Regions from separate parts of the Streptomyces sp. 3-6 genome, predicted to be linked through region 1. Evidence: riboswitches for the same ligand, from Rfam matches in the RefSeq annotation. Region 1 holds a riboswitch; the other holds the start of a gene.

Region 1 (10,023 bases):
CCGCCAGGAGATCGAGAAGATCAACTTCGCGCTGGCCGCCGGAAGCAACACGCTCCTGCACCTCGACGACATCCAGCACTGCTCGCCCGAACTGCTGCAGAAGTTCATCCCGTTGTGCGACTCCACCCGCCGCGTGGAGGGCGTCTGGCAGGGCGAGCCGCGCACCTACGACCTGCGCGGCAAGCGGTTCGCGGTGTGCATGGCCGGCAACCCCTACACCGAGTCCGGTGAGGTCTTCCGGGTGCCCGACATGCTCGCCAACCGCGCCGACGTGTGGAACCTGGGCGACGTCCTCACCGGCAAGGAGGAGGTGTTCGCGCTGAGCTTCGTGGAGAACGCGCTCACCGCCAACCCGGTCCTCGCCCCGCTCGCCGCCCGCGACCGCGCCGACCTCGCCCTGCTGCTCCGGCTGGCGGCGGACGACCCCACGGCCCGCCCCGACCGCCTCGCCCACCCGTACGCGCCCACCGAACTCGACCGCGTCCTGGCCGTGCTGCGCCACCTGCTCGCCGCGCGCCGCACCGTCCTCGCCGTCAACGCGGCCTACATCGCCTCCGCCGCGCAGTCCGACGACGCCCGCACGGAACCGCCGTTCCGGCTCCAGGGCTCCTACCGCAACATGAACAAGATCGCCCAGCGGATCCAGCCGGTCATGAACGAGGCCGAACTCGCCGCAGTCGTCCACGACCACTACACGGCCGAGGCGCAGACCCTCACCACCGGCGCCGAGGCGAACCTGCTCAAGCTGGCCGAACTGCGCGGCACGCTCACCCCGGCGCAGGCCGACCGCTGGGCCGAGGTGAAGGCCGCCCACGTCCGCACCAGCACCCTGGGCGGCCCGGACGACGACGCGCTGACCCGCGCCATCGCCGCCCTGGCGGTGCTGGGGGAGCGGATCGCCGCCGTCGAGACCGCCATCACCCGCGCGGCCGACCCCCGCCGCCTCCTCGCCGGCCCGCCGACGCACCCCGCGTCCCCGGCACCCCCGTTGACCGCGCCCCCCAACGGGGCGGGACGGGCGGAGGTGGGCTGAGCGGGGCGACGGGGCGCCACCCGGGGGTCGGGGGCCGGGTGGCGCGTTCGCCGGGGCAGGTCGCCCGGGGGCAGGGCCGGGCGGGGCGCGCCGCCCGGGGGCCGGGCCCGGTGACCACGCCTCGCGGCGGACACCCTCAAGTCCTCCCAGATCTCCACGACAAGACCCCACGTCAGAGGTTTATCCACGCGCGTAGTTGATGTGAGCACCTCAGTATTCGGGGCATTCCGGATGACTTCCAGCGCGACGGTTACCGCGCGGTATCCCGGCCTGCTACAACCGTGCTTGCTCCCTCAACTACCGGTGCAAGCAACGCGCGTGAAGGGCGGATACACGTGTCAGTGCGTTCCCTCGCGGCTTCCCTGGCGACCCTCCTGCTGGGTGCCGCCACCGTTCTCGGCCTGGCGCAACCCGCCGCGGCCGCCGGACAGCACTACGTCGCCCTCGGCGACTCCTACTCCTCCGGCGTCGGCGCCGGCAGCTACACCTCCGAAAGCGGTGACTGCAAGCGGAGCACCAAGGCCTACCCGCAGCTGTGGGCCAACGCCAACTCCCCGGCCTCCTTCCGCTTCGTCGCCTGTTCGGGCGCGACGACCTCCACCGTCTCCAGCGGCCAGCTGGGTGCGCTGACCTCCTCCACCACGCTCGTCAGCGTCTCGGCGGGCGGCAACGACATCGGCTTCGCGGACGTCATGCAGGCATGCGTGCTGCAGAGCGAGGCCACCTGCGTCAGCCGCGTCAACACCGCCGTCGGCCAGATGCAGAGCTCCCTGCCCGGCAAGCTGGACTCGCTCTACAACGGCATCCGCGCCCGCTCCCCGCAGGCGCACGTCGTGGTCCTCGGCTACCCCCGCTTCTACAAGCTGTCCGGCAACTGCATCGCCGGCCTCACCGAGACCGAGCGCGGCGCCATCAACAACGCGGCCGACGTCCTGAACGGCGTCATCGCCAAGCGGGCCGCCAACGCCGGGTTCTCCTACTCCAGCGTGGTCGACGAGTTCACCGGCCACGAACTCTGCTCCGGCGACGCCTGGTTGCACAGCGTGACCCTGCCGGTCACCAACTCCTACCACCCCAAGGCCGTCGGCCAGTCCAGCGGCTACCTGCCCGCCTTCCGCTCGGCGCTCTAGACCCCGGGCCGGTGCCTCCGGGCCCCGCGCCGCCCGCGTCGCGCTCGCCCGACGCCCCGTCGTCCGCGGCCCGTTCGGCCGGCCCCCGGCCTTCTGACGGCCTGTTCCCCGGAGCTTCCGCCTCCGGGGAACAGGCCGTCGGCGTACCGTCCCCGGGCCCGTCCGCTCCGGCCGCGTCCGGTGCGTCCGGCGCCCCGCGCACCCCACGGATCGCCTCCTCGGCCGCCACGCCCCCGTCGGCGGCGAGGGCGAGCAGTTCCTCCGGGGTCCGCGGGCCCGCGGAGGCGTCGGCCGACAGGCCGTGCGACCGCAGGACGTGGCCGGCCGCCACGCCCCAGGGCAGCCGCAGACCGGCCGCGGCGAGGAGGTCCGTGCGGGCCAGCAGGCGGGCGACCGGGCCGGTGCGCACGCCGGAGGGGGTGAGCAGGGCCGCGTCGTCGGCCCAGCGCAGCGCCAGGTCCACGTCGTGGGTGGCCATCACCACCGTGGTGCCGCCCGCGCGCAGCCCGTCGAGCGTGGTGAGCAGGCGTTCCTGCCCGTCGGGGTCCAGGCCGGCCGTCGGCTCGTCCAGGATCAGCACCCGGGGCCGCATCGCCACCGCCCCCGCGATCGCCGCCCGTTTGCGCTGCCCGTAGGAGAGCAGGTGGGTCGGCCGGTCGGCCAGGGCGGTGATGTCCAGCGCGGCCAGCGCCTCGGCGACCCGGTGCCGCACCTCCGCGTCGGGCAGCCCGAGGTTCAGCGGCCCGAACGACACGTCCTGCCCGACGGACGCGGCGAACAGCTGGTCGTCCGGGTCCTGCACCACCAGCTGCACCGCCGTCCGCAGCCGCGTCAGCCCGGGCCGGTCGTACCGCACCGGCCGGCCCTGGACCGTCAACTCCCCGGTGTGCGGGCGCAGTCCGCCGCTGAGCAGGCGCATCAGGGTGGTCTTGCCGCTGCCGTTGCGTCCCAGCAGGGCCAGCGCACGCCCCGCGCGGACGGCGAAGTCCAGGCCGCTGAGCACGGCCGGACCGTCCTCGTAGGCGAAGGACGCGCCCCGCAGGGCCACCAGTTCGCGCGCGCTCACGACAGCGGTCCTTCCAGGACGAGGGCCAGGACCGCGAGGGCCCCCAGCAGGGCCAGGCTAGCGGCCGTGAAGGGCACCGAGACGCGCACCTCGGGCACCAGCACGCGCAGGGTGCCGTCGTAGCCGCGCCCGGCCAGCCCGGCCTGGAGCCGCGCCGCCCGGTCGAAGGAACGCACGAAGGCGGTGGCGCCGAGCCCGCCCAGCGAGCGCCAGGTCGCGGCCCGGGTGGTGTGCCCGAGCCGGGCGGCCTGCGCCTCACGGACCCGGCGGACGGCGTCGAGCAGCAGGAAGCTCATGCGGTACGTCACCAGCGCCACGTCGACGAGCGGCGCCGGCACCCCGGCCCGGACCAGGCGGGGCAGCAGGTCGGACATCGGGGTGGTGAAGGCGAACAGCAGCACGCCGAGGGAGGCGGCCGAGGTCCGCAGCAGCACCTCCGCGGCCCGCTGCGGACCGTGGGCCGCGGGCGAGAGGAACCCTGCGGAGCCGCCCACCTGCACCAGCAGCGGGAGCGCCCCGGTGACGCAGAACGCCAGCGGCACCCGGTAGGCGCGCCACAGCCGGCGGCCGGGCACGCGGGCCGGGCCCAGCAGCAGGGCGACGGCGGTCACCAGCACCAGGGCCGCGCCCGGCCAGGGCGGCAGCGAGATCGCGAGCACGGTGAGTCCGAGGCCCAGTACCGCTTTGTCCAGGGGGTGGCGGCGGCGCCAGTGACTGCTGTGCGCCGCCGCGTCGATCGGGAGCACCCGGGATCAGACCCGCCGCTCGCCGGCGTCGTCCCCGGGGCCGGGGACCGGCTCCGCCCGCGCGCCCGGGCCGGCTGCCGTGGTCCCGGCCGCCGCCTCCGTCGCCGTGGGGGCCGAGCCGGGGTCCGACGCCCGCTCCTCGCCCTGCCGGCGGCCCCGCCGCAGTCCGAAGTAGTACGCGAGGACGCCCGCGCCGATCGCCGCCTGGAGGGCGAACAGGGCCGACTCGACCTCGCCGGACGGGGGTTCGTACAGCGGGGAGAACCACGGTTCGTAGTCCGGGTCGATCTCCGTGATCGCCGTCTCCGCCTCGGCGTCCGCACCGGCGAAGGGCTCCTCCTTGTGGTCGCCGAGTCCGAACACCAGCGGGATCACCGCGAGCACGACGACGGCGAGCAGCAGCAGCGTGTTGATCCTGGCGTTCCGGCTCATCGGGTCACCGCCCCGGAGGCCGTGCCGGAGGCACCGGGAGCGCCGGAGGCGTCGGACGGGCCGGACGCGTGGGACGCGCGGGACGGGTCCGCGGAGTCCGCCGTCGCGCGTCCGGCCCGCGTCACCAGCACGCCGAGCCGGGTCAGCTCGCCCCGGCTGGAGCGCACCAGCAGGCGCATCACCAGCACGGTGAGCAGTCCCTCGCTGACCGCCAGCGGGATCTGGGTGACGGCGAAGACGGTGCCGAACGTGCCGAGCGCGCCGGCGAAGCCGCCGGCCGGGTCGGGGAAGGCGAGCGCCAGCTGCACGCTGGTCACGCAGTACGTCGACAGGTCGGCGACGAACGCGGCGGCGAACACCGCGCCCATCAGCGGCACGTCCGCGCGGCGCAGCAGCCGGTAGACGCCGTACCCGGCCCACGGTCCGACGACCGCCATCGAGAAGACGTTGGCGCCGAGCGTGGTCAGCCCGCCGTGGGCGAGCAGCAGCGCCTGGAACAGCAGGGTGATGGTGCCCAGGACCGCCATGACCGGCGGCCGGAACAGGATGGCGCCGAGTCCCGTCCCCGTGGGGTGGGAGCAACTGCCGGTCACCGACGGCAGTTTCAACGCGGACAGAACGAACGTGAACGCTCCGGAGGCGCCCAGGAGCAGGGTGCTCTCGGGATGGTTCCTGACCTCACGGACGAGCGACCGGGCTCCGTGGACGACGAACGGCGCCGACACGGCACCCCAGGCGACCGCGTGCGCCGGTGGCAGAAAACCCTCGGCTATGTGCATGGCTCAGCAGACCCTCTCCAGCACCTCGTGGATGGTTGACGCGCCTTGGCCGGTCTCCTGGCTGACGGGTACCACCGCCCGTGCTCCGCCTTCCCGGGTCCGAGGACCCAGTGGCCGCCCGTGAGGGCCGGAGCAGGACTTCCCGATCACAGTGGCGAGGGCCGCACCGGTGTCGCACCGGATTTCCCGTCACCAAGGCGTGGCGACAGTAGTGCCCTTTCCCGTCCGGTGACAAGCGGTCACCGGGAGCGCACGCACGGCGCCCCCACTCCCCGGCCGCTTCGCGCGCCCCGGAGTGAGGGGGCGTGCGGGGACTGGGGGGAGCCGGTACCGGGTAGCCCCTTGCTGCAACTAATATGCAACAACGATTATCGGTCAACTGGAGTGTGAGGTTCGATGACGACCCGACGCGTACGGAGCGCCGCCGTCGCCGCGGTGATGGCGGGCACGGTCGCCGCCTGCTCGGCACCGGGCAACGGCGGTGCGGACGGCGGCGGAGCCGCCGACGCCGTGGTGATCGGGGTCCCCTCCGAGCCGGACACCCTGAACCCGCTCCTCGGCTACGGCAAGGACGGCAACTCCAAGATCTTCGACGGGCTGCTGGCCCGCGACGCGGAGATGAACCTCCAGCCCGCCCTCGCCAAGGACCTCCCCGAGGTCGCCGACGACGGCCGCACCTACACCTTCACCCTCCGCGACGACGTGAAGTTCAGTGACGGCGAGCCGCTGACCAGCGAGGACGTCGTCTACACCTACCGCACGGTGCTCGACGACAAGACCAACAACACCGCCAAGAGCGAACTGGACGCCATCAAGGAGGTCCGGGCCGACGGCGACCACAAGGTCGTCTTCACCCTCGACTACCCCTACGCGGCCTTCGCCTCCCGCACCGTGCTGCCCATCGTCCCCGAGCACGTGGCCGGGAAGCAGGACCCCAACACCGGCTCCTTCAACACCCGGCCGATCGGCACCGGACCGTACGTCCTCACCGACTGGCGCAAGGGCGAGAAGCTCACCTTCAAGGCCAACCCGGACTACTGGGGCGGCGCCCCCGAGGTGACAAAGCTCACCATGGCGATCATCGCCGACGACGACGTCCGCGCCACCCGGCTGCGCTCCGGCGACCTCGACGGCGCGACCCTGCCGCCCAACCTCGCCGCCACCTTCGAGAAGGACGACGACCGCAGGACGTACCGGGCCACCTCCTACGACTTCCGCGCGGTCACCCTCCCCACCGAGCACCCCGTCACCCGCGACACCGCCATCCGCCGGGCCCTGGACCTGTCCGTGGACCGCAAGGCCATGGTCGACAAGATCCTCGACGGCGCCGGCCGGCCCGCCTACGGCCCCCTGCCCGTCGACGACTCCTGGTTCGCCGAGGACGTCGAGCGCCCGCGCGACCTCGCCCGCGCCAAGAAGATCCTCGACGACGCCGGCTGGAAGCCCGGCAAGGACGGCATCCGCGCCAAGGACGGCCGCCGCGCCGCGTTCACCCTCTACTACCCCTCCGGCGACAAGGTCCGCCAGGACCACGCCCTCGCCTACGCCTCCGACGCCAAGCAGGCCGGCATCGACGTCACGGTCGAGAGCGGGACCTGGGAGGTCATCGAGCCCCGCATGAAGCGGGACGCCGTCCTCGCCGGCTTCGGCAGCGTCGGCGACCCCGACTTCGGCCTGTACACCCTGCTGCACTCCTCCCTGGCCGGTGACGGCTTCAACAACATGGCCCGCTACGACGACCCGGCCGTGGACAAGGCGCTCGACGCCGGCCGCCGCACCCGCGTCCGGGCCGAGCGCGAGGCCGCCTACGACGACCTCCAGCGCGCCCTGGTGAAGAACCCCGGCTACACCTTCCTCACCCACATCGACCACCTCTACGTCCTCGACGACGACTGGGACGGCCTGACCACCCAGACCGAACCGCACGAGCACGGCTTCGCCAGCGGCCCCTGGTGGAACGTCGAGGACTGGACGCCCAAGAAGTGAGCACCCTGCCCTGGGCGGCGATGGGACGGCTCGCGGCACGGCGGGCCCTGTTCGCCGTGCCCGTGCTCCTCGTCGTCACCTTCGGCGCGTTCGCCCTCGCCGCCGCCTCCCCCTTCGACCCGGTGAAGGCGTACGCCGGCACCGCCGCCCTCGGCGCCGACCAGGAGACCCTGGACCGGCTGCGCGAGAACCTGGGCGTCGACCGCCCCCTCACCGCCCGCTGGTGGGACTGGCTGACCTCCGCCGTCACCGGAGACCTCGGCCAGTCCACCGTGATGCGCCAGCCGGTCGCCGAGGTCATCGGCGAACGGCTGCTGTGGTCGACGCTGCTGTGCGCCGTCGCCTTCGTGGTCGCCGTCCTGCTCGGCACCCTGCTCGGCGTGCTGGCCGCCCGCCGCCCCGGCTCGCTCGTCGACCGGGCGATCACCTCCGTGTCGTACTCCCTGGAGGCCGCCCCGGTCTTCTGGATCGCCCTGCTCGCCATCTGGCTGTTCGCCCTGAAACTGGACGTCCTGCCGGCCGGCGGCCTCACCGACACCGGCAGCGACCACGTCACCGCCGGACAGCTCGCCACCCACCTCGTGCTGCCCGCCGGCGTCCTCGCCGTCTCCCAGCTGCCCTGGTTCACGCTCTACGTCCGCCAGGGTGTCGGCGACGCCCTCGCCGAGGACCCCGTGCGCGGCGCCCGGGCCCGCGGCCTCGCCGAACGCACCGTCCTGCTCGGCCACGCCCTGCGCTCCGGCCTGCTGTCCGTCCTCACCCTGATCGGCTCCCGCGTCCCCGAACTCATCACCGGCGCCCTGCTGGTGGAGACCGTCTTCAGCTGGCCCGGCATCGCCGCGGCCACCGTCGAGGCCGCCACCGCCGTCGACTTCCCGCTGCTGGCCGCGCTGACCACCCTCGCCACCGCCGCCGTCCTCGCCGGAAACCTGCTCGCCGACCTGCTGTACGGACTCACCGACCCGAGGGTGAAGCTGGATGAGATGTGATCCCCATGGCTGACACCACCCTGGAGAAGACCCCCCTCCCCGGGCCCGGCCCGCGCGAGCGCGGCACCGCCCGCCGCTCCACCCACACCCTCCGGCTGCGCGTCTCCGCCGCGCTGGTCGCCCTGACCGTCCTCGCGGTGCTGCTCGTCCCGCCGCTGGCCCAGCTCGACCAGCAGACCGTCGACCTCTCCGCCAAACTCCTGCCGCCCAGCTGGTCCCACCCCTTCGGCACCGACGACGTCGGCCGCGACCTGCTGCTGCGCTGCGTCTACGGCCTGCGCGTCTCCCTGCTCGTCGGCCTGGTCGCCGCGCTCACCGCCACCGTCATCGGCACCGCCGTCGGCGCCACCGCCGGCGCCCTCGGCGGCTGGGTCGACCGGCTCGTCATGCGCGTCGTCGACGCCATCGCCTCCGTGCCGCACCTGCTGCTCGGCATCTTCATCGTGGCGATGTTCCGGCCCGGTGTCTGGCCCGTGGTGATCTCCGTCGCCCTCACCCACTGGCTGTCCACGGCCCGCATCGTGCGCGCCGAGGTGCTGTCCCTGCGCTCCCGCCCCTACATCGACGCGGCCGTGTCCGGCGGCGCCTCCCGGTGGCGGGTCGCGCTGCGCCACCTGCTGCCCGGCGTCCTGCCCCAGGCCGGCCTCGCCGCCGTGCTGATGGTCCCGCACGCCATGTGGCACGAGAGCGCCCTGTCCTTCCTCGGCCTCGGCCTGCCCCCGCACACCGCCAGCCTCGGCACCCTCATCCAGGGCGCCCGCGGCTCGCTGCTCGCCGGACAGTGGTGGCCCACCCTGTTCCCCGGCCTCTTCCTGATCATCCCCACCCTCGCCATCGCCGGCCTCGCCGGAGTCTGGCGGGAACGGATCAACCCCCGCCGCCGATCGGAGCTCACGCTGTGACCACGTCACCCCCCGTGCTGTCCGTCCGCGGCCTGTCCGTGCGCTTCCTGATGCCCGGCGGGCGCCAGGTCCCCGCCGTCACCGACGCCCACTTCGACGTCGCCCCCGGCGAATGCCTCGCCCTGGTCGGCGAGAGCGGCTGCGGCAAGTCCGTCCTCGCCTCCGCCCTCCTCGGCCTGCTCCCCGCCAACGCCCGGACCGCCGGCCACGCCCACCTCGACGACCTCGACCTGCTCACCGCCGACGAGGCCACCCTGGCCGGCCGCGTCCGCGGCCGCCGCATCGGCCTCGTCCCGCAGAGCCCCGCCGCCCACCTCACCCCCGTCCGCACCATCCGCTCCCAGGTGGAGGAGACGGTCGCCGAACTCAAAGGCGTCCGCGGCCGGGCCGCCCTGCGCACGGCCGCCGAGCAGGCCGCCGCCCGCGCCGCGTTCCCCGCCGACCACCTCGACCGCCACCCGCACGAACTCTCCGGCGGCCTCGCCCAGCGCGCCGCCACCGCCCTCGCACTGATCGGTGACGCGCCCCTGCTGCTCGCCGATGAACCCACCACCGGCCTCGACCGCGACCTGGTCGAGCGCACCGTCGACGAACTGCGCCGCCACGTCGACGCCGCACAGGGCCGCGCCCTGCTGATGATCACCCACGACCTGGCCGCCGCCGCCCGCATCGCCGACCGGGTCGCCGTCATGTACGCGGGACGCATCGTCGAACTCACCCCGGCCGACACGTTCTTCGGCACACCCGGACCCCGCCACCCCTACAGCCGCGGCCTCCTGGACGCCCTCCCCGAGCGCGCCTTCACCCCCATCCCCGGCCTGCCCCCCGAACTCGGCAGCCTCCCCGACGGCTGTGCCTTCGCCCCCCGCTGCGACCGCGCCACCCCGGCCTGCGCCACCGTCCCGGCCCTGACCGCGTCGGTCGCCTGCCACCACCCGGTCCCGGCCCGCACCCCGGAGG
Region 2 (10,023 bases), on a different contig from region 1:
GTGACGGCCGTGCGCACGGTCGCGTCCAGCCGCTCCCAGTCGAGGTCACCGGCCTCCGGGTCGACGAACGCGCCCAGGTTGACCGACCCCAGGTTGCAGACCGCCGTCTCCCCGTCGTCGGTGACCTCCAGGATCTCCGTGCACAGGTTGGAGGAGTGGATGACGTGCCCGGGCGTGGCCGTCTGGTTGGCGGTGCGGTTGGCGGCGTCCTTGAAGGTCATCCAGCCGTTGCCGGTCTGCGCCAGGGTGCGCATCATCCGGCCGTACAGCTCCCGGGCGGGCAGGGTCCGGCGGGCCAGTCCCTTTGCCTCGGCGGCGCGGTAGGCGGCGTCGAACTCCTCGCCCCACAGGTCCACCAGCTCCGGCACGTCCACCGGGGAGAACAGCGACCACGGGGCGTCGGCGTCCACCCGGCGCATGAACTCGTCCGGCACCCAGTGCGCCAGGTTCAGGTTGTGCGTCCGGCGGGCGTCCTCCCCGGTGTTGTCGCGCAGCTCCAGGAACTCCTCGATGTCGGCGTGCCAGGTCTCCAGGTAGACCGCCGCCGCGCCCTTGCGCCGCCCGCCCTGGTTCACCGCGGCGACCGAGGCGTCCAGCGTCTTCAGGAACGGCACGATGCCGTTGGAGTGCCCGTTGGTGCCGCGGATCAGCGAACCCCGGGCGCGGATGCGGGAGTAGGCCAGGCCGATCCCGCCCGCATGCTTGGACAGGCGGGCCACCTGGTGGTAGCGGTCGTAGATCGAGTCCAGCTCGTCCCGGGGGGAGTCCAGCAGGTAGCAGGACGACATCTGCGGGTGCCGCGTACCGGAGTTGAACAGGGTGGGGGAGGAGGGCAGGTAGTCCAGGCGGCTCATCAGCCCGTACAGCGCGGCCACCTCGTCCACCGAGCGGTCGCCGTCGTCCTCGGCCAGTCCGGAGGCGACGCGCAGCAGGAAGTGCTGCGGGGTCTCCACGACCCGGCGGGTGATCGGGTGCCGGAGCAGGTAGCGGCTGTGCAGGGTGCGCAGCCCGAAGTAGCCGAAGCGGTCGTCCGCGCCGGTGTCGATCAGCGCGTCCAGCCGCTCCGCGTGCCGCCGGACGAAGTCGGCCGTCCGGTCGGCGACGAGCCCCTCGCGGTGCCCGGTCGCCACGGAGGAGGAGAACGAGGTGACGCCCTGCGAGGCGGCCTCCTCGCGGATGGCGAGCGTCAGCAGCCGGGCGGCGAGGCGGGAGTAGGCCGGATCCTCGGAGATGAGCCCGGCGGCGGCCTCGGTGGCCAGCTCCCGCAGCTCCGCCTCGTCCGCCCGGGCGGACCGGCCGCGCAGGGCGGCGGCGGCCACCCGGCCGGGGTCGGCGTCGGGGAGGTCGGCGGTCAGACCGGTCAGGGTGCGCAGCAGCGCGGCACCCGGGCCGTCGCCCTCCGGGGGTACGTCGCTGGCTGAGACCGGATCCGCTGGCGCGATGGTCACGTGGGGGCTCTCCCTCGCTCGGCACGGGGCCTCGTCGAGGGCAGGGGGCAGCACGGGACGCGCACGGCGTCGTGCGTCCACCGGCCCATTCCGCGAGGCCCGGACGTCGGAGCACCCGGGCCGGACGGCCGGGCGCACTGTCGGCAGGTCCTCGGACTGAAGCCCGTGCGGGGACGCGTGGGGACGCGAACACGCACAAGTACACCGTTGCGGGACAGTTCCGGATTCGCACCGGATTCCCCTGCGGCGACAGCGAGCACGAGCATACATCTTGTGCCGGGCGTTGCCGACAGCCCCATATCTTGTGGCGCGCCCGGCGTCAGCGCGTCCGTGTCACAGCGTCAGCTCGTAGGACAGCAGCTGGATGTCGTCCACGTGCGGGAGCGGGTTCCAGTCCCGGTGCGGGGCGCGGACGAAGCCCAGTCGCTCGTAGATCCGGTGCGCCGCGTGCATACTGCGCTGGGTCGACAGCACGACCCGCACGCAGCCCTCCAGGGCCCGCGCCCGGTCCACGCACGCCCGCACCAGGGCCTCGCCGGTGCCCCGCCCCCGGGCGGTCCGGTCGACCGCCAGCATCCTGATCTCCGCCTCGCCGGACCCGGCCAGGTCCGCCATCGGCCCGCCGCGCGGCACGAACGTCACCCCGCCCAGCACCCGCCCGCCGGGCGGTGGGCCGCCCTCCACGGCGACCAGCACCTCGGCGGCGGCGGCCCGCTTCGCGACATTGCTCAGCTCGCCCAGATACGCGTCGCTCTCCCCGAAGTCGAGGAGCCCGTCGTCGAGATAGGCGCGGGCGGTGATCGCGCCGAGCGTCGGGTACTCGGCGGGCAGGGCGTGACGGATGGTGATGTCCATGGGTCGAGTCTGCCCCGGCAGGGGACGGCGGGCCGCAGGTTCTCCACCGTCGGCCCGCCGTCCCGTCCCCGGGGGCGTCAGTGCGCGCTGCCCGCCGTCGCCGGCGGGAGCTCCACGGCGACGCCCGGGTCGCCCGCGTCCGCCGTGTAGTCCTGCGGCCGCGTCTCGTCGATGCCCTCGGGCGCCTTGAGGGCCCGCAGCACGAACGTCAGCACCACGGTCACCACCACGTTGATCACGAACGCGGTGAGGCCGATGTAGCCGATCTCGCCGATGCCCGGGATCTCCTTCGCCGAACCCCCGAAGTGCTTCTGCGTCGGCGACGCCACCCCGTACGCGGCGACCGTGCCGTAGACCATGCCGACCGCCCAGCCGCCGAGCAGCGCCCAGCGGTGGAACCACCGGGTGAACAGACCGCCCACCAGTGCCGGGAAGGTCTGCAGGATCCAGATTCCGCCGAGCAGCTGGAAGTTGATCGCCACCGTCTTGTCCATGGTCAGCACGAAGGCCAGCGCGCCCACCTTCACCAGCAGCGACACGATCTTGGAGACCTTGGTCTCCTGGGCGGGGGTCGCGTCCGGCCGGATGAAGTCCTTGTAGATGTTGCGGGTGAACAGGTTCGCCGCCGCGATCGACATGATCGCCGCCGGCACCAGCGCCCCGATGCCGATCGCCGCGAAGGCCACCCCCGCGAACCAGTCAGGGAACATGTCCTCGAACAGCTGCGGGATCGCCAGCTGGCCGTTCTGCACCGAGACCCCGGCCGCGATCGCCATGAAGCCCAGCAGCGCGAGCAGGCCCAGCATGAGCGAGTACAGCGGCAGGATCGTGGTGTTGCGGCGGATCACCTCCCGGCTGCGCGAGGACAGCGTCGCGGTGATCGAGTGCGGGTACATGAACAGCGCGAGCGCCGACCCCAGCGCCAGCGTCGCGTACGTCCACTGACCCGCGTCCCCGGGCACCAGCGCCCCGCGCGGGGCCCCCGTCGCGGGGTTGGTCTCGTCGAAGGCCGCGCCCGCCTCGGCGAAGATCTCGTCGAAGCCGCCCAGCTTGATCGGGATGTAGATGATCGCCACCGCGATGACGAGGTAGATCAGCGTGTCCTTCACGAACGCGATCAGCGCCGGCGCCCGCAGGCCCGACGAGTAGGTGTAGGCCGCCAGGACGCCGAACGCGATCAGCAGCGGCAGGTCCTTGACGAACCAGTTGGTGTGCTCGCCGCCGCCGATGCCCATCACGTCCAGCACGGCCTGGATGCCGACCAGCTGGAGCGCGATGTACGGCATGGTCGCCAGGATGCCGGTCAGGGCGACCGCCAGCGACAGCCCCTTGGAGCCGAACCGGCCGCGCACGAAGTCCGAGGTCGTCACGTAGCCGTGCCGGTGCGACACCGACCACAGGCGGGGCAGGAAGGTGAAGATCAGCGGGTACACCAGGATCGTGTACGGCACCGCGAAGAAGCCCGCCGCGCCCGCCGCGTAGATCGCCGCCGGGACGGCCACGAAGGTGTACGCGGTGTACAGGTCCCCGCCGAGCAGGAACCAGGTCACCCAGGTGCCGAACGACCGGCCGCCCAGGCCCCATTCGTCGAGGCTGTGCTCGTTCTCGGCCCTGCGCCAGCGGGCGGCCAGGAAGCCCATGGCCGTGACCAGGACGAAGAAGAAGAGGAAGACGGCGAGGGCCACGCCGTTCACGCCGTCGTTCACCGCTGCGCACCCCCCTTCCGGGCGCGGCGGGCGCGCTGGTCACGCTTCCACAGCTGGTACGCGACCATCGTCAGCGCCGTGGACAGCAGCACCCACAGCATCTGGTACCAGTAGAAGAACGGGATGCCGATGAGGACGGGCTCGGTCCTGGCGTACGAGCCGACCCACAGCATCGCCACGAACGGTGCGCCCAGGCAGAGGGCGATGACGACGCGTGCGGGCGTCACCACGGGCTCCGCGGGCGGTGCTTCCGGGACTGCGGACGGTTCTTCCGGGGCTTTCGACATCGGCTGTTCGTCCCCTCACTGATCTCCGGCGTCGGTGCGCAGGAAATCTAGGGGCGAGATGACGGAGCCGTGACCCTCGTCGCGGACAGCGGTATCCCAACGCGGCCCAACCGCAAGGCAACAGCAACGGAAAACCTGTCAACCACCCGGTTGCGACGGGTCTGTCCGTGACCCGAACGAGGGACCGCGGGACCCGGCGGGGCTCACTCCTGGGGCCGCTTGAGGCGGGCGACGAACTTGTACCGGTCACCCCGGTACACCGACCGCACCCACTCCACCGGCTGCCCGTCCCGGTCCCGCGAGTGCCGCGAGAGCATCAGCATCGGCAGGCCCACGTCGGTGCCCAGCAGACCTGCCTCGCGCGGGGTGGCGAGCGAGGTCTCGATGGTCTCCTCGGCCTCCGCGAGGTGGACGTCGTACACCTCCGCGAGGGCGGTGTAGAGGGACGTGTACTTGGCCAGGCTGCGGCGCAGCGCCGGGAAGCGCTTGGCGGACAGGTGGGTGGTCTCGATGGCCATCGGCTCGCCGTTGGCCATGCGCAGCCGCTCGATGCGCAGCACCCGCCCGCCGGGCGCGATGTCCAGCAGGCCCGCGAGCCGGTCGTCGGCCGTGATGTAGCCGATGTCCAGCAGCTGCGAGGTCGGCTCCAGGCCCTGCGCCCGCATGTCCTCCGTGTAGGAGGTGAGCTGCAGCGCCTGCGAGACCTTGGGCTTGGCGACGAAGGTGCCCTTGCCCTGGATGCGCTCCAGCCGGCCCTCGACCACCAACTCCTGGAGGGCCTGGCGCACGGTGGTGCGCGAGGTGTCGAACTCCGCGGCCAGGGTGCGTTCGGGCGGGACCGCGGTGCCGGGGGGCGCCGTCTCGGTCATGTCGAGCAGGTGCTTCTTCAGCCGGTAGTACTTGGGCACCCGCGCCGTACGGACCGTAGTCCCACCCTCGTTCTCCGCACTGCTGACGTCGGTGCTCATGCTCTGCCTTCCCGGCTACCGGTGCCGAAGCGACCGACATCCCCATCGGCCGCGGCTCACATCGTGGCACGGCTCGGGGCGGGGATGGGCCCGTACGGTCCGTGATCCCCTCTGTATACCGCCGGGACCGGATGCTGGTCTAGGCCACCACGGCGGCGCCGGGGGAGCGGTACCACGCCCCCGTGGCCGGGAAGCACCGGCGCGTGGCCAGGGATCGCCGGTGCCTGGACCCGGTGCCCGGCCCGGGGAGCGCGGGGACGCCCGCCCGGGCCGGGACGGTGGCTCGGGGCCGGATCAGATGCCCTGCCAGTCCGGCTTGTGGGCGAAGGTGTACCGGAAGTAGTCGGCGTGCTCCAGCTTGGCCGCCGCCGCCTCGTCGACGACCACCGTGGCGTGCGGGTGCATCTGCAGCGCGGAGGCCGGGCAGACCGCCGCGACCGGGCCCTCCACGGTCGCCGCGACCGCGTCCGCCTTGCCCGCGCCGGTGGCGAGCAGCACCAGGTGGCGGGCTTCCAGGATGGTGCCGATGCCCTGGGTGATGACGTGGTGGGGCACCTGCTCGACGTCCCCGTCGAAGAAGCGCGCGTTGTCCTTGCGGGTCTGTTCGGTCAGCGTCTTGATCCGGGTGCGGGAGACGAGCGAGGAGCAGGGCTCGTTGAACCCGATGTGCCCGTCCGTCCCGATCCCGAGCAGCTGCAGGTCGACGCCGCCGGCCTCGCCCAGCTGCCGGTCGTAGGTGTCGCACGCGGCCTGGACGTCCTCGGCGGTGCCGTCCGGCCCCATGAAGGAGGCGGGGGCGATGCCGAGCGGCTCCAGGACCTCGCGCCGCAGCACCGAGCGGTAGGACTCCGGGTGGTCGGCGGGCAGCCCCACGTACTCGTCCAGCTGCGCGACGCGGGCCCGGGAGGTGTCCACTGCGCCGGAGCGCACCTGGGCCGCGAGCGCCTGGTAGACGGGCAACGGCGTCGAACCGGTGGCCACGCCGAGCAGGGCGTCCGGCTTGCGCCGAAGGAGCTGCGCCATGGCGTCGGCGACGAGTTCGCCGCCGGCCTTGGCGTCCGGAACGATGACAACTTCCACGCTGGGCCTGCCGATCTGAGAGAAGGACTCGACTGGGACGGGATCCCCGGGGATCCCTGGTGGTTTAGACCAATTGGAACTTACCAGGGTACGACGTGACCCCCTCCCGCGCGAACCGGTCCACGGGTCGGGAAGCCCGCCGCTCCCGCGCCCGGCTTCCCCGGCCTCCCGGGCGGGCGAGGTGCGCGGGCGTCCCCGCGGACCCCCGTCGTCGCCCGCCCCGCCACGCCCCCCCACCGGCCGGCCGGTCCGCCGGCGGGGCGGTACGGGTTAGGCTGCACGGTGGACGCCCGCGGTGGTGCGCGGCCGTCGCGACGACCGGACCCGGCGATCGAACAAACAGTCTCCCGCGCATGGACACGACGAGTGGTCTAGTCCACAATGGGATGATCGATCACGGCGACCGCCTGGCGGACGATCTCTTGTCAGAACGCCCGGCCGCCGGGACGATGCAGAACACCACACGGACTCGCCCTCCCCGCACAGGAGGGCGGATCGAGGATCCGGAGCTCTCTGCCCTGACTGCCCCGGCTCCTCCCACGGCCGACCGGGACCGCACACCCCGCCGGCCGGCAGTGCTCCGGGCTGCGGTGCCGGGAGGGTTGAGGGTCCCTCCCAGGCGCCGCGGCCCGCGGGTGTTTCCGGGGCCCTCCCGCGCCCCCGGGTACGCTCGCCGGGTGCCCTCCATGAACGAACTCGTACGCCAGCACACCGACCTCGACGACACCGACCTCGAGTGGCTCCACCTGCTGGTGTCGGAGTGGCAGCTGCTCTCCGACCTCTCCTTCGCGGACCTGGTCCTGTGGGTCCCCACGCGCGACGGCACCCGCTACGTCTCGGTGGCGCAGATGCGGCCCAACACCGGGCCCACCTCCTACCAGGACGACATGGTCGGCCACCTCGTGCCCCGGGGGCGCCGTCCCATGCTCGACGCGGCCCTCGACGAGGGGCGGATCGTGCGTGAGGGCGACCCGGAGTGGCGCGAGGAGGTCCCGGTGCGCGTGGAGTCGATCCCGGTGCGGCGCGAGGGCCGGGTGCTCGGGGTCATCGCCCGCAACACCAACCTCCTGACCGTGCGCACCCCGAGCCGGCTGGAGCTCACCTATCTGCAGAGCGCCTCCGACCTCGCCCAGATGATCGCGGCCGGCGCCTTCCCGTTCGCGAACCAGCAGGTCGACATGGACGCCTCGCCCCGGGTGGGCGACGGGCTGATCCGGCTCGACGCCGACGGCATCGTCCAGTACGCCTCCCCGAACGCCCTCTCCGCCTACCACCGGCTGGGCCTGGCGGCCGACCTCGTCGGCCACCACCTCGGACACACCACCGCCGAGCTGGCTCCCTCCCGCGAACCGGTGGACGAGGCGCTGTCCAAGGTGGCCAGCGGCTGGGCACCCCGCGAGTTCGAGATCGAGGCGAACGGGGTCATCCAGTTCCGGGCGATCCCGCTCAAGCCCAAGGGCACCCGCATCGGTTCCCTGGTGCTGCTCCGTGACGTCACCGAACTTCGCCGCCGTGAACGGGAACTGATCACCAAGGACGCCACCATCCGGGAGATCCACCACCGGGTGAAGAACAACCTCCAGACGGTGGCCGCGCTGCTGCGGCTCCAGGCCCGCCGGATCGGCTCGGAGCGCGGGCGGGCGGCCCTGGAGGAGGCGGTCCGCCGGGTCGGCTCCATCGCCATCGTGCACGAGACGCTGTCCCAGAACCTGGACGAGCGGGTGGAGTTCGACGAGATCGCCGACCGGGTGCTGGCGATGGTCGCCGAGATCTCCCCGGGCAAGGTGACCGGCCGGCGCTCCGGCCGGTTCGGGATACTCGACGCCGAGGTCGCCACCCCGCTGTCGATGGTGCTCACCGAGATCCTGCAGAACGCCCTCGAACACGGCTTCCGGGAGGGGGAGACCGGCACGGTGGAGGTGTCCGCGGTGCGCGGCGGCACCACCAAGGAGTCGCGCCTGCTGGTCACCGTCCAGGACGACGGGGTCGGGCTGCCCGAGGACTTCGACCCGCACACGGCAGGCAATCTGGGGCTGCAGATCGTACGGACCCTGGTGGAGGGCGAGTTGGGCGGCACCTTCGACATGGTCCCGGCGCCGGAGCGGGGGACCCGGGTGATCCTCGACATCCCGGTGCGCGCGGACAAGTGACCGCGGGGGCGGGTCCGTTCCCGGCAGCACAGCAAAAAGCCTCGGACCGGGTCACGGTCCGAGGCCAGTGCTCAACTGCGCGCTGCGGCTCGGGGGCGGGAGTTGCGTACGCGCCGTACGCGCCGCCAAGCTCAGGCTGTCAGCAGGGGTGGGATGTCAGGCGGAAGCCTGACGGGCCCGGTTGCGGGCGGCGCGGCGCTTCATTGCGCGGCGCTCGTCCTCGCTGAGTCCACCCCAGACGCCGGAGTCCTGACCGGACTCGAGCGCCCACTGCAGGCACTGCTCGATCACCGGGCAGCGGCGGCAGACGGCCTTGGCTTCCTCGATCTGCAGCAGCGCAGGACCGGTGTTGCCGATGGGGAAGAAGAGCTCGGGGTCTTCTTCGCGGCAAACGGCGTTGTGACGCCAGTCCATGGCTGCTACCTCTCCTTGGTATTACTGCGGTTGCTTGTGAATGTGAACGCTTTCACGAATCCCCCAACAAGGGAAGGGCCGACCGCCAGGTTCCCTGGCGTAGGTCCTTGGTTTTGAGAGGGGTTCCGGTGATCTGTGGAGGCCGGTGTTGCGGGCCGTCCCGATCGCCAAGTAGAGACTCGCAAACCTCGGCGGCGGATACAACCCCTTCCGGAAAGTTTTTTTTGATTCTTCGGTGTCGACTAGGTCACAGCCGTACTTCCATGGGGTGGACCCTGGCCTAAACGTTCGAGTGAAAGGACTTTAGCCTTTTCTGCTCACACAATCACACGCAGTGCACGGCGAACGCCTGTGAACGTCACGCTGGTTCGCAGTCCGAGGTGGTCACCGTCCATCTGGAGGGGCAGTGGCACCTTCGAATGCAAGGTGAAGCGTGTCAGGTCGTGCCGGGAGACGGCGTGCCGGCCCCGGGGTCCGCGCTCGGGGGACGAAGTGAGCAACTGGGTGCCATACCGGGCAACCGCGGCCGATGACAGGCGGTGCAGGCCGAAGAGGTCGAGCCCGGTATCGAACGAGGCCTTAGGTGACGCGTAGATCGGGCGATTGCCGAGAAACGTCCACGGGGACGTGTTCGAGACTATGGAGAGCACCAGATCGGTCACCGGCTCCTCGCCCGGTTCCTCCAGGGTGATCATCCCGTGCCGCCGGTGCGGCTCCCCGAACAGCGCGCGCACGACCTGGCGCATGTAAAGGGCGTGGGTGGACCTGCGGCCGCGTTCCCGGTGCTGTTCCACCCGGCCCACGACCCCGGCGTCGAAGCCGAGTCCGGCGTTGAAGGTGAACCAGCGGGAGGGCACGCCCTCGTCGTCCGAGCCGGGCGTCCCGGAGGTCAGCCCCAGCCCCACGGTGCGTTCCCGGCCCTCGCGCAGCGCGTCCAGCAGGGCTCCGGTCGCCTCGACCGGCTGGTTGGGCAGCCCGAGGGCGCGGGCGAAGACGTTGGTGGAGCCGCCGGGGACGACCGCCAGGCCCGGCAGGTGCTCCGGATCGGGGCCGGCGTGCAGCAGACCGTTGACGACCTCGTTGACCGTGCCGTCCCCGCCGAGGGCCACCACCAG

Evidence for each region. A riboswitch is a leader RNA that binds a small molecule or an ion and turns the genes downstream of it on or off. The one in region 1 is predicted to bind cobalamin.
Region 2: it holds a riboswitch for cobalamin, as region 1 does, so the genes downstream of both, AC02VZ_RS11935 (ribonucleoside-diphosphate reductase subunit alpha) here and AC02VZ_RS04565 (energy-coupling factor ABC transporter permease) in region 1, are expected to answer to the same signal.

The regions. Positions count from the first base shown of each region.
Region 1 covers NZ_JBWHZP010000002.1:67,013-77,035, forward strand. Annotated here, with positions in the region: gene AC02VZ_RS04540 (DNA repair ATPase) at 1-1,033, shown strand, start outside; gene AC02VZ_RS04545 (SGNH/GDSL hydrolase family protein) at 1,369-2,163, shown strand; partial or broken gene AC02VZ_RS04550 (energy-coupling factor ABC transporter ATP-binding protein) at 2,405-3,229, opposite strand; gene cbiQ (cobalt ECF transporter T component CbiQ) at 3,226-3,975, opposite strand; gene AC02VZ_RS04560 (energy-coupling factor ABC transporter substrate-binding protein) at 3,982-4,407, opposite strand; gene AC02VZ_RS04565 (energy-coupling factor ABC transporter permease) at 4,404-5,186, opposite strand; cobalamin riboswitch at 5,217-5,398, opposite strand; gene AC02VZ_RS04570 (ABC transporter substrate-binding protein) at 5,583-7,172, shown strand; gene AC02VZ_RS04575 (ABC transporter permease) at 7,193-8,161, shown strand; gene AC02VZ_RS04580 (ABC transporter permease) at 8,167-9,063, shown strand; gene AC02VZ_RS04585 (ABC transporter ATP-binding protein) at 9,060-10,023, shown strand, end outside.
Region 2 covers NZ_JBWHZP010000007.1:69,855-79,877, reverse strand. Annotated here, with positions in the region: gene AC02VZ_RS11935 (ribonucleoside-diphosphate reductase subunit alpha) at 1-1,448, opposite strand, end outside; cobalamin riboswitch at 1,574-1,714, opposite strand; gene AC02VZ_RS11930 (GNAT family N-acetyltransferase) at 1,782-2,303, opposite strand; gene mctP (monocarboxylate uptake permease MctP) at 2,381-4,009, opposite strand; gene AC02VZ_RS11920 (DUF3311 domain-containing protein) at 4,006-4,296, opposite strand; gene AC02VZ_RS11915 (GntR family transcriptional regulator) at 4,500-5,264, opposite strand; gene nagB (glucosamine-6-phosphate deaminase) at 5,559-6,344, opposite strand; gene AC02VZ_RS11905 (sensor histidine kinase) at 7,031-8,494, shown strand; gene AC02VZ_RS11900 (WhiB family transcriptional regulator) at 8,651-8,908, opposite strand; gene AC02VZ_RS11895 (diacylglycerol/lipid kinase family protein) at 9,226-10,023, opposite strand, start outside.